Regions from separate parts of the Ornithinibacillus liuyingii genome, predicted to be linked through region 1. Evidence: riboswitches for the same ligand, from Rfam matches in the RefSeq annotation. Region 1 holds a riboswitch; each other region holds the start of a gene.
The links. A riboswitch is a leader RNA that binds a small molecule or an ion and turns the genes downstream of it on or off. The one in region 1 is predicted to bind lysine.
Positions count from the first base shown of each region.

Region 2: linked by a shared signal. The riboswitch ahead of ACSKT4_RS06275 (aspartate kinase) and the one ahead of ACSKT4_RS15875 (Na+/H+ antiporter NhaC family protein) in region 1 are both predicted to bind lysine.
Region 3: linked by a shared signal. The riboswitch ahead of ACSKT4_RS17335 (YfcC family protein) and the one ahead of ACSKT4_RS15875 (Na+/H+ antiporter NhaC family protein) in region 1 are both predicted to bind lysine.
Region 4: linked by a shared signal. The riboswitch ahead of nhaC (Na+/H+ antiporter NhaC) and the one ahead of ACSKT4_RS15875 (Na+/H+ antiporter NhaC family protein) in region 1 are both predicted to bind lysine.

Region 1 is NZ_JBPWOS010000012.1:75,992-79,210, forward strand. Features, by position in the region: gene ACSKT4_RS15865 (HD-GYP domain-containing protein) at 1-10, shown strand, start outside; gene yunB (sporulation protein YunB) at 68-847, shown strand; lysine riboswitch at 895-1,070, shown strand; gene ACSKT4_RS15875 (Na+/H+ antiporter NhaC family protein) at 1,208-2,743, shown strand; gene ACSKT4_RS15880 (hypothetical protein) at 2,974-3,126, opposite strand.
Region 2 is NZ_JBPWOS010000004.1:15,142-18,360, reverse strand. Features, by position in the region: gene ACSKT4_RS06275 (aspartate kinase) at 553-1,755, opposite strand; lysine riboswitch at 1,875-2,052, opposite strand; gene ACSKT4_RS06270 (AbgT family transporter) at 2,228-3,219, opposite strand, start outside.
Region 3 is NZ_JBPWOS010000015.1:7,858-11,076, forward strand. Features, by position in the region: gene ACSKT4_RS17325 (cytochrome d ubiquinol oxidase subunit II) at 1-667, shown strand, start outside; gene cydS (cytochrome bd oxidase small subunit CydS family protein) at 679-786, shown strand; lysine riboswitch at 1,005-1,182, shown strand; gene ACSKT4_RS17335 (YfcC family protein) at 1,375-2,775, shown strand; gene ACSKT4_RS17340 (M20 metallopeptidase family protein) at 3,071-3,219, shown strand, end outside.
Region 4 is NZ_JBPWOS010000009.1:172,260-175,478, reverse strand. Features, by position in the region: gene ACSKT4_RS13645 (DUF2207 domain-containing protein) at 1-1,011, opposite strand, end outside; lysine riboswitch at 1,275-1,447, shown strand; gene nhaC (Na+/H+ antiporter NhaC) at 1,682-3,061, shown strand.

The sequences.
Region 1 (3,219 bases):
CCTGGTCTAAAATTTTTGTCCTACCCTCCTTAGAACAAGCATAGATTTGTACTGAGGAGGTATTTTTATGAGAAGGCATCGAATCGGTTTTAAAGGTGGAAGAACAACACCTCCATCGCGATATATATTAATGGTTTCATTTATATTAGTTATTGTGATAACGTATTTTAGCTTAGAATTTATTGATAAGAAGATAACCCCGACCATCATGGAAGTTGCAGAGACAAAAACAAGGGAATTTGCTACTAGAGGAATTAACTCAGCTGTAAAGTTTGCTGAAGAATATACGTTTGAAGATGTGGCTATAACAGAAAAAAATGAGGCTGGTTATATTTCGATAGTCGGTTGGGATTCCTCTGTTGTTAATAAGATCAATCGAGCTGCAACAGACCGTGTGGAAGAGTTTTTTCATAGTATGAATCGAGGAACTCCTCCCCAATATAGCGACCCTCTTGGAGAACCAGACGTGTATGGGAACACGGTGGAAGAACTAGTTGATCGTGATCCAACTGTTATCGAAATACCAATCGGCCAAGCAACTGGGAATTCTATTTTAGCTAATCTAGGTCCAAGGTTACCGGTTAACTTAGAGCTAGTAGGTAGTGTTGAGACAGAATTAATAGAGGAAAAAGAACAGTTAGGGATTAATAATGTCTTTGTTTCACTCTATGTTCAGGTAGAGGCAGATGTCCAAATTGTTATACCATTTACAACGGAAGTGACAAAAGTAAGTACTAGAATATTGATTGACAAAAACTTAGTAATGGGAGAAGTACCAGAATTTTTTGGAGGTACAAGTGGGAATCCATCTATCGCAGTTCCGAAAGAAGACTTGCAAGATGAATAAAATCATAGTATAGTATATTCATAATTTCATAATAAACCTTATCAGATCGGTGAGGTAGAGGTGCGAACAAGATGAGTAATCAATAGGAGAATGACAACGATGATTATTGATGAAAGGCTCGTTTGCCGAAGCGTAATAAGGGTCGAACTTATTATTGCTGGGGTGTCTTTGAATAAGAGGCACACTGTCATGCTGGAAATGGGCATGGAGAACTACAGATCGAAATGGAGGATAACGTATATGCATAAGCAATGATAGGTTATTTTCTATCATTGCTTTTTTGTGTAGAAAAAGAAATTTTGTCAAGCGTATCTCCATGGTCACACAGCACATACTAATTACATCAATGGAGGTAGTAATATGGAAGGAACAATTTATTCTCTTATTCCCGCAATTATCATGCTTGTTTTAGTTTTATTAACTAGAAAGGTACTAATATCATTAGGAGTAGGAATTGCAGTAGGAGCATTATTGATTCACGATTTTCATGTGTGGGGTAGTATAAAGGAAATCTGGAGTGCTTTTTATGGGATAGTCATCTCGGATGGAGCACTTAATACTGGTGGTCTTCAGTTAATAGGATTCTTACTCTTATTAGGAATGATGACTGCTTTACTACAAGCATCAGGAGGCAGTAGAGCCTTTGGTAATTGGATGATGGCTAGAATTAAGACACGAAGAGGCGCACAGCTTATGGCTCCGATTTTAGGTATTATTATATTTATCGATGATTATTTTAATGCCTTAGCTGTAGGACAGATTGCAAGACCTTTAACAGATAGACATAATATTTCTCGAGCAAAACTAGCATATTATATCGATTCAACTTCAGCACCCATCACAGTTATATCACCGATTTCTAGCTGGGGAGCTTATCTAATTGGTGTTGTTGGTGGATTAGTAGTGATGACAGGATTACAGCCATTAGAGGCTTTCATAAGAATGATTCCATATAATCTTTATGCAATTGGTGCATTATTACTTGTCTTTATAACGGCCTTCTTTAACTTAAATATTGGACCCATGAAAAAGCACGAAAATCATGCCATAACAACTGGTGAAGTTATTCCTAAAGGTAAAACTGTTCCAGGAGATTTAACGAATGCATTCAAGCCAAGTGAAAAGGGAAGTGTCTATCATTTATTAATTCCGATCATTGTTTTATTAGTTACGACGATAAGCTCCATGATAATAACTGGAGCAAGAGGAAGTGGTGATACGGTCACATTACTTTCTATTTTTGAGAATACGAATGTTAACTTCTCCTTATTTATTGGTGGAATTGCTGCAGTACTCGTTGCATGTCTATTATATCTAGGTCAGGGAAAACAAGAGGCGAAGACGGGGATTGTATTAGTCGAAGGGATTAAAGCAATGCTTCCAGCTATCTATATTCTATTATTAGCGTGGATGATTGGTTCGATTATTTCAACTTTAGAAACAGGTGAATTTCTAGCAACTGTAGCCGAAAATGCTAGTATTAGTCCTAGTATTTTACCAGTCATTTTCTTTGTTATTTCAGGTCTGATGGCGTTGTCCACTGGTACTTCTTGGGGAACATTCGGAATTATGCTGCCAATCGCCGCTAATGTCATGGCCATTGCAGATACGGAGTTAATTATCCCATCATTAGCTGCAGTGCTGGCTGGGGCAGTATTTGGAGATCATGTTTCACCAATATCGGATACAACGGTTCTTTCTTCAACTGGAGCAGGCGCTAATCATATTGATCACGTGATTACGCAACTACCATATGCATGTATTGTAGCGGTCGCTTCCATTATCGGTTATATCTTAATTGGGGTAACAGGTAGTCTTTTAGTAGGACTATTAGCTACGATTGTTATCATTATTCTAATAGGATTAATCGTTCATACACTTAATAAGAAGCAGTAATTATAATGTAATCGAGAAATAATCTAGAGTTTAACACTATCTTTTATAATGACACATAATCCTGGGACATAACGAAAAGAATTAAATGTAAAACCGAATGATACGCGATACTAGCTCCGGAAATATACGTAGACTCCTGCGGCAGGATAGGGCAAGGTTGAGACCTCTAAAGAAGTAGCACGAGGAGGCTAAGGCAGCCGCCCGGCGGCAAGGTAGACGCTGTGATGTTTCTATCGAGCAGATGTCGCCCCTGTACTGGAAGCAACCGCAAGTATATTTCTGGAGCGGGGTCCTTGCTCATCATTCGGTTTTTCCTTTAAGATAAATTCTTTGTCCCGGCCTCTTGTAGTGTTATTTACGGTAGAGTTAAACTCTTTTTTCATCCATAAATTCCCAAATTTTCAATAAACAAAAAATTTAAAAAATACTTTGACATAAGTAAAAAGTACCGTTATAATACAGACAAGTTCAGTAAT
Region 2 (3,219 bases), on a different contig from region 1:
TTATTAATTTCCAACTATATCCATTGTAACATGGAAGACCTAAAACTTTGTATTGGGAAAGTGAACAGTTTTTTTGACAAAAACCAACAAAATATATACCAAATTTCAGTCAAAAAATTGGTAACTTTCCCAACCCCTATTTATTTGAGAGTGGACTACACCCAAATTCACAACTTAACTTTATAAAGATCAAACAAATGATTTAGAATTATCCATACCACCAATTATTTCGTACAATAATCTTCAAAGACATTCTCTAAGACAAAAAAAGTATAACAACAAGTATAGAATTTCCTCTTTAGTAACTATCTTCAGTTGTACATTTAAGGTACAACCTGCTTTTCTCCAACATTTAACATATAGTTTTTTTATTAAGTTAATGGAGATAGCCATTTTAGGTTATAATCCCGCAATGGAAAAATTATACAATTGTTCAAATGTTATATTCGCTTCTGCTAAGAAGTAGCTTATTTGTAAGGTTAGATCAACAAATTTTAGGTAAGCAGTTGTTTTCACAACCACTTACCCTAATCATTAAATGTATACAGAAACTTATAGTTCAAAGCTTTTGCACAAGAGTTGTACTGCTTTTTCCCCATTTTCGATATCTACAACATAAGAAATGCTGATTTCAGATGTCGTAACCTGATAAAATGGAATATCGGATTCAATTAATGTACGAAAGACTTTGGAGGCAACCCCCGTCATGTCACGCATTCCTGAACCAATAACGGATACTTTAGCAAATTGGTTTTCTATTTTGAAATAGAGTTCAGGATAGTCTTCTTTTAGATGGGAGAAGATTTTCTGGATTTGATATTCTTCCGTGTCCTTCATCGTAAAAGATAATTGTAATCCTTCATTGTTCGTGATCTGTGAGATCATATCGACATTAACTTCCTCTTGCTCCAAATGGATGAATACTCTATCAAGTAGGTGTATATCATTTTCAGGATAGTTCAATGTCACATGAATCATATCCTGATCAATCGCAACACCTGTGACCGCTTTTTTCTCTATCATTTCTACCGTTGACATAACCCAAGTTCCTTTCTCATCTGATAGTGTTTTACCTAAATAAATAGGAATATTGAAATTCTTTGCTATTTCTACGCTTCGGGATACGAGAACACCTGAACCAAGCGCACTCATCTCCATCATTTCCTCATATGAAACTACTTGTAGCCGTTTAGCATTAGGATAGATTCGCGGGTCGGTACTATAGACCCCTGCCACATCTGTATAAATTTCGCATGGGCATTGAATTGCTGCTGCAAGTGCTACAGCTGTCGTATCAGATCCTCCACGGCCAAGTGTAGTAATTTCATTGTCCGTATTAAATCCTTGGAAACCAGCGACGATAAGAACATCATATGTTTCAAAGAGTTGTTCAAAAAGCTTTGTATTAATTTTTGAAATCTTGCTCTTTAAATGATGGCCAACTGTTTCGATACCAGCTTGGTAACCTGTAAGAGGCTTAGATTTTACCGCTAGATCATTTAAAATAATAGATAGATAGGAGATGGTCTGCTGCTCACCGGTTGTTAGGAGGACAGCCAAATCCTGTTCGTTAGGTGATTGGGTAATCGTACTCACCTGTTCCAATAGTTCATCAGTTGTTTTCCCCATTGCACTAACGACTACTACTAGCTGTTCTCCCTGTCTCACGCGGTCCTTCAAGTAGCCTGCTATACCTTTAATTTTCTCCAGACTACTAACACTCGTACCGCCAAATTTAAGTACATTTCGTTTCATAATCTTCCTTCTTTCTACGGATGCTGCTACCTCTAAGATGGGTCAGAAATTGGGCATAGTATTATCCCAACAAAAAAACAAGCCGAGTATTCCGACTTGTTTCATGATCTGTCCTATGTACAAGTGGAAGCACTCCATTATTCAAAGAATAATGACAGACTGCATACTCTTAATATACAATCCAACAGAGACCTGTCTGCAAACAGAACTCTATTTCGGCAAAGGCCCCTTTCGCTTACTACAATTTGCAGATTTACATAGTAAGTTACTGATGACATTCGCACCTCATCCAATTAGTATTCAATTAATATTGTAAGTATATGAAAATTTCGCCGAATTGTAAACCAATAGCTTAAAAGTTTATCAAACTATTTTTAGATAATAGCCTATTTCTCAATATCCCTTCCTTTTCCATAGAGTTTTGTTACTAGAAAAGCATTGCCTCCTCTGAAGCAATGCTTTTCTAAAATTATTAAGGATGATATTCTAATGGTCCACCTGGTCCAAGTGGTAGTCCTAACAGCATCCAGACAATAAGCATAATCATCCAACTAAATAGGAAGAATATAGAATATGGAACCATTGTGGAAATTAACGTACCAATACCCATTTTTTTATCATATTTCTGTGCAAATGCGATAATTATTGCAAAATAAGTCATCAATGGTGAAATGATATTCGTAGAAGAGTCTGCAATACGATATGCCATTTGTGTTAGCTCTGGTGAATACCCAAGCTGCATCATAATTGGTACAAAGACCGGTGCCATCATCGCCCATTTTGCAGAAGCACTTCCGATAAACAAATTAATAAATGCGGTAATCAAAATAAATAGAATAAGTAACGGAATACCAGTTAAATTAACACTCCCTAGAAAATCCGCACCATAAACACCTATAACTAGTCCGATATTTGTTTCATTAAAGTATGCTACAAACTGTCCCGCTGTAAATGCCAAAACAATAAATGTTCCCATAGATGCCATGGTATCTGACATTTGGCTAGCAACATCCTTATCGCTTCGAATGGATTTGGTAACAATTCCATATGTTATACCAGGAATAAAAAATAGTATAGCAATAATTGGTACTAATGAACTCATAAATGGCGATCGAATTATTTGTTCCATTGCATCGCCCTCTAAACCGCGCATCGGTGCGTTTGGTGGAACTACAAGCAACATCGCAAGTACGATACCGATTACCACTGTAATACTAGCCCAGATTAGACCTTTTTTCTCAATTGCTTGAAGACCTTCCAATTCTTCTTTTTGATCACCTTTATAGGCGCCAAGTCGTGGTTCTACAATTCGTTCTGTAACCCACGCACCGACAAATGTTAATACGAATACCGAAACAGAAATAAACAACCAGTTCATTGCTATGTTCATTGTCTCTGCATATGCTGGGTCAATTATTGCAGCTGCTGCAATCGTCAGCTCCCCTAACATCGCATCCGTACCAG
Region 3 (3,219 bases), on a different contig from region 1:
TGGATTATCCGGCCTCCTTCTACCTGCTGCTTTATCTATTGTATTGACGATATCAGAAGGTGGTTTTGTGTTTATGCAGAATGGGAATCCGGTTCTCGATTATTGGGCATTGTTTAGTAGTCCGCTGACCTGGAGTATTGTGGTGTTAAGTGTTTCCGCGGTACTTTATATCTCTGCCGTATTCCTTACCTGGTATGCGAATAAAGCTAATGACAAACCCGCAACCGCTTTACTCCGTCGCTATGCATTAATCTGGGCATTGCCAACCATTATTACTGCTGGTGGAATTATTTATGAGCTTAGATTTCATAATCCAGAGCATTATGAGCGTCTCCTGGGGTTGGGGTGGATGTTTTTGATTTCAGGAGTATTATTTGTGGGAACAGTGTGGCTTGTTTGGAGACGGAAGAATTATGGAGTAGCGTTTGTTCTCCTCTTTGGGCAGTTTGCATTTGCCTTCTATGGGTATGGTATTTCACATTATCCGTATTTGTTGTATCCACATTTAACACTATACGACAGTTTTACGAATGAAGCTATGGCGATTGCGCTCATTATAGCATTTATTGCTGGGCTGGCTTTGTTGATTCCATCACTATATTTAATACTTCGGCTCTTCTTGTTTAATAAGGAGTATGTCAGTGGAAAATCAAAACAGGAACATTGAGGTGACTTTGCATGGATTTTTTTCTAATCTTTATTGCGCCATTTCTTGTGCTCCTTACAGGGATTGTGGTGGCGTTTTGGTGGGTGCTTCGGGATGAGGGAGTCCATAGAGGAAAGTAATAAAAAAGATGGCACTAGAAAAGTTTGGGTAGGAATAGATAGAATACCTTGAGGACAAATAATGCACCCAAATTATAAGTGAAATGTTGACAACTAGCTAGTATGTGTAAGCGAATGGGATTCCAAATCTAGTTAAATTTCATGAGTAAGCTTGACAAATCACTTTATTCTGGTAATATAGTGAACTATATTTCAATTTCATATTGAACCTTGTCATTCGATGAGGTAGAGGTGCGGGTAATAAGAGTAAGCAATCGGAGTATGACATCGATGAGGATTGCCTGAAAGGATTATTTGCCGAAGCGTAATGAAGGTCAAATTCATTATTGCTGGTGTGTCTTCTGAATAAGAAGCATACTGTCATGCAATTTTAGTGCATGGAGAACTACTGATCAGGATGGAGGATAACGTATTGTGTAAAGACAATGGTAGGTTATTTTCCTATTCGTTGTCTTTTTTGTTTAGTCTTGTTCGTTTGCTTTACCCCAGCTAGCGGAACGTTACTCATAACAAAAAGACCTCAATCATACCTCTCTCAAGTTTTCTATGCACACCCAAAAACGTTATTTATAGAAAGGGATGTGCATCATGAGCAAAAACTCACCAAAAACACGGAAAAAATTTGAATTTCCACATAGCTTTATTATTTTATTTGGCTTAATGATTATTACAGCTATTACGACCTACTTAATTCCAGCAGGACAATATGAGCGTGTAGTAGATGAAAACGGTCGTACGATTGTAGCTGACGGAACCTATCAAACAATTGAATCTACCCCAACAGGCTTTATGCAGTTATTTGAATCGTTGCATCTGGGAATGGTTGATGCAGCGGAGATTATATTCTTTATCTTTATCGTTGGTGGTTCCTTTGGAATATTAGCTGCAACGAAATCAATTGAAGCAGCATTTGGTTCCCTTACGAAAAAACTAAATGGGAAAGAAATCTTCTTGATCCCGGTTATTATGCTATTCTTAGCGATTTGCGGTGGTTCTTGGGGAATGGCGGAAGAAGTTATTCCATTTATTTTAATTGCGGTACCACTTGCATTACGTATGGGATTTGACTCGATGACAGGTACAGCAATGATATTAGTTGGGGTATATGCTGGGTTTGGATCAGCGTTTATGAATCCATTTACTGTAGGAGTTGCCCAAGGAATTGCAGGCTTACCTACATTCTCTGGAATGGGAGTCCGTATTGTTTTCTGGCTTATCTTTGTTGCAGTAGCTATTGCTTATGTGATGATTTATGCAAGAAAAGTAAGAAAGGATCCGACTATCAGTTTAATGTATGAAGAAGATAAGAAACGTGATATTAGCCTTGATGACCAAAGCAGTCAAGGACTAACAAAGCGCCAGGTAGCAATTTTAGTTGTTCTTGCGCTGACACTAGTTGGACTTGCTGTAGGGGTTATTACACAAGGCTGGTATATTACTGAAATCGCAGCATTATTTGTCATCATGGGGATTGTTGTAGGGATTATTGCTAGATTTAGAATGAATGAGATTGCTAATGCCTTTGTAAAAGGCTGTGAAGAAATGGTACAAGGGGCATTAATTGTTGGCTTCGCATATGGTATTTTAAGAATCCTACAAGATTCTAATACAATTGATACCATTCTTTATTTTGTTTCTAATCTAGTTGCAGACTTACCTACAGCACTTGCAGCAATTGGTATGTTCATCGTACAAAGTCTATTAAACTTTATTGTTCCTTCTGGAAGTGGACAGGCAGCAATCAGCATGCCAATTATGGCTCCACTTAGTGATTTATTAGGGGTTAGTCGCCAAACTGCAGTACTTGCGTTCCAATATGGTGATGGAATTTCGAACGTCTTCACACCGACAGCTGGTGTTTTAATGGCTTCATTAGCTCTTGCGAAAATTCCTTGGATTAAATGGTTGAAATGGATTCTACCATTAGTATTAATTCAATATGCTCTAGGGGCAATATTTGTAACGGTGGCTCATTTATTTATATGGTAGGTGGATTTTTAAGGTTACCAAGTAATGGGTGATATGTCCGTGGGAGATAGAACTTACATGGACATATTGGAAAATAGTGACAAGGAAGTATTGTTAGTACATCAGTGACTCGTGATGGGTTGGAATAAAGGCTTTGTTCAATGAATCAACCATTGTCTTACCCTATAATTCCTTTTCATTTATCATGCACTTTTAAGGGATAGAGAGAAATAGCGCAGAATTCTACCAAAAAGGGTATAATATATAAAACATATTTATAAACGAGTTAACCAGTAAGACATCGGAGGAATAGAATATGCTAGAATCAATATTTACCAGATTAGAAGAAATTTATCCAGAGTTAGTTAAGCTTCGTCGTGATTTTCATATGTATCCAGAGCTTTCCCATCAGGAAGTGAATACGCCTAAAAAGATAGCGACATATTTAGAAGGTCTAGGAATCGA
Region 4 (3,219 bases), on a different contig from region 1:
CATGTACTCATGGTCATACTCGGTATAACGATCGACTAACAAGAACGTTTCTTGATTTTTTGTTCGCACATAACCTTTCCGAACTAATTCTAATAAAGATGACGTTAGTAACTGGTCTTTCGGTGTGAATGAATTAGTATAATAGATTGTTGCTGGTATGCTCATGTTAAGCTTAGGTATCGTTAACTCCTCTTTTATACGGCGTTGCACATCATGTTTTAGCTCCATTTTTTGCCGTATGCTGACGAAGAGCAATAGAACAAGAAATAGTCCAAAGCCACCAACTATATAAGGAGCGATACGATTTAACCATGCTTTCCTATCCTGGAACGCGGCTAGCTTAGCTTCATTATCTGCTATTTGTTCCAGAATCGAATCTTTCATCATTTTTTCACTGGTTAATGGAGCAGCACCAAAAAGTGTCTCATCATATACTACTTGAATGTCCCCATTCTTCCCATCTTCCACATAACCTAATGAAAATACGGCACCACCATCCGCTGTTACTTCTGCTGTATCATATGCTTCATCATAACCATAAGCCGTAACCTGAACCGCCCTAGCAGGTGGATGTACATAAATCGTCATGTTCTCATATACCGATTCATTACTACTATCAAAAAATGGCCAGTAGAACTGGGCAACATCCTGATACACCTCTACCCCATTCATAATCGTATAACCGAGTTCTATCGTTACCGTTTCTTCATTACCTTTTCGATAGATTTTATATTCGCTATCCTCTTTTTCTACCTTCAATGGCGATCCAGCTTCACTTGCTACAAAATCTTCAATAGCGGTACCTTTCTTCGGAATTATCGTGCGAGTAATACCATTAAATTCACCTTCAAAATCATACGTGAACCTTTCTTTTACCGCAACATCCCCGCTTTCCATTAAATAGGCATCTATCTGAACATCCTTAATAACATAATCCACTTCGGCAAATGCTGGCTCTACAAAAATGAAAAAGGTAAATAGGAAAATGATCGTAACGATCAGTTTTTTCATAAAAAGCAACTCCTTTAGTTTATATACGGATGTTGGATGGATTTGGTTTCAGGTATGTTAGATAGAGGTGTACATCTAATTGCAATTATACGAATTGAATTGGAGTTGTAAAACAAGCCCTACCAGCTACCAATATAGTAGAATGCTAACATACTCCTGCTTGCATACAATCCAATACCCTGATGATTCCAAATACTTGCAAACATACCAAATTATCTAGTATAGTATAATTTGTTGAAAAATTTAATAATACCTTACCAGGTCGGTGAGGTAGAGGCGCGAACATTATGAGTAATCAATCGGAGTATGACATCGATGATGATTGTGGAAAGGAATGCTCGCCGAAGCGTAATAAGGGTCAATCTTATTATTGCTGGGATGTCTTTGAATAAGAGGCATACTGTCATGCAGGTCTGCATGGAGAACTACTGATCGAATGGAAGATGCCATATTGGAAACAATGATAGGTTATTTTCTATCATTGTTTTTTTGTGTCTTTTTTTCTATCTCCATTTTTAAGACAGGCTACTTTTTAGGCATTGGAGGTAAGGTAAATGAATAAACTAGCTCAACGAGAATAGTCGACAAAAGCGCACTTGATTTACTGTGCGAATTATAAAAGGCTACATACATCGTTACAAAGCAAGTTCATAAAAAAGGAGAAAAAACTATGAAACTATCAACTTGGAAAGCGATTCTACTGCTTGTGTTATCATTTACTGTCGTTTTAGGCGGCATCATATATCTTGGAACCCCTACCACTATTACACTCATTACAGCTGGGGTAGTCGTGATCACCTTATCACTTATCTGGGGAATATCCTGGGAAAAGATAGAAGAAGACTTAATTGAAACAATTAAATCGATGCTTCCAGCTATTTTGATTTTGCTAGCTGTTGGGATGCTAATCGGTGCTTGGATGCTGTCTGGAACCATTCCATTAATTGTCTATTATGGCTTGGTAAGCATTGACCCGTCCTTTTTCTTAATTATTACTGCACTTGTCTGTTCGTTTATGTCTATTATGGCAGGAACTTCCTGGGGAACCATTGGTACAGTAGGGGTTGCCTTAATGGGTGTGTCGCTTGGACTTGGTATTCCCGTACATTACACGGCTGGAGCTATTGTCGTTGGGGCTTTCTTTGGAGATAAACTCTCTCCCTTATCTGACACCACGATTATGGCACCAACCATGGCTGGGGTGAAGCTTGTTGACCATATTAAACATATGCTCTGGACAACGATTCCAGGTTATCTTATCTCATTAGTCCTTTATTTGATTCTAGGCTACCAATTCGGTGGGCAAATCGAGAATAGTGAGAATGTGAATTTGATTCTATCCACGTTGAGCAAGAATTTTAATCTCAACCCGATATTAATTATTCCACCACTACTTGTCTTACTCTTAATTTATTTTAAAAAGCCAACACTTCCTGTATTCGGTGTAGGTATTATTGCTGGTTGTGTATTGGCGGTTATTTTCCAAGGAAGAGATGTTTTGGAAGTGTTTTCAGCATTAAATAATGGGTATTCTCAAGCAACAAACATACCAATCGTGGATGAGATTGTACAACGAGGCGGAATGTCGAGTATGTTGGGTACCGTTGCTTTGCTTATTAGTGCTGCGGTATTTGGATCCCCATTAAAATCAGCCGGAGTGGTTCAAATTCTACTAGACAAAATTGTCGCATTAGCTAAAAGTGGTAAGGCTATGATGAGCTCTAGTTTAGCTCTACACGGTATTCTATTCACCATTACAGGAAGTTACTATGTGACATATGCTGTCATCGGTCCAATTATTAGTCCACTATATGACAAATTTGGTCTACATCGTAAAAACTGGTCTCGTACGATGGAGGATACCGGAACCGCTCTAGCCCCACTCATTCCGTGGGGCGTTACAGGAGCATTTGTAGCGGAAACACTACAAGTATCAACTGGAGAATTCTTCCTTTATGCTCCGATGACTTATCTTGGAATAATCTTTGCTTTGATTTATATCTTTAGTGGAATTGGCATTACGAAGGTGCAAGGGAATAAGGGGGAATAGTAACCTAGTGAAGAACAGTGATTAGTGGTTTATCACGTTAAAGTGGCGAGGGATTGTTCCTCCCTTTATATAAAATTGGAATTAAAACGATTTGTCTCAACCACACTAAAATTATACCGTAAAACTCATCATCACCGGATAAATCCCATTCAATTCCA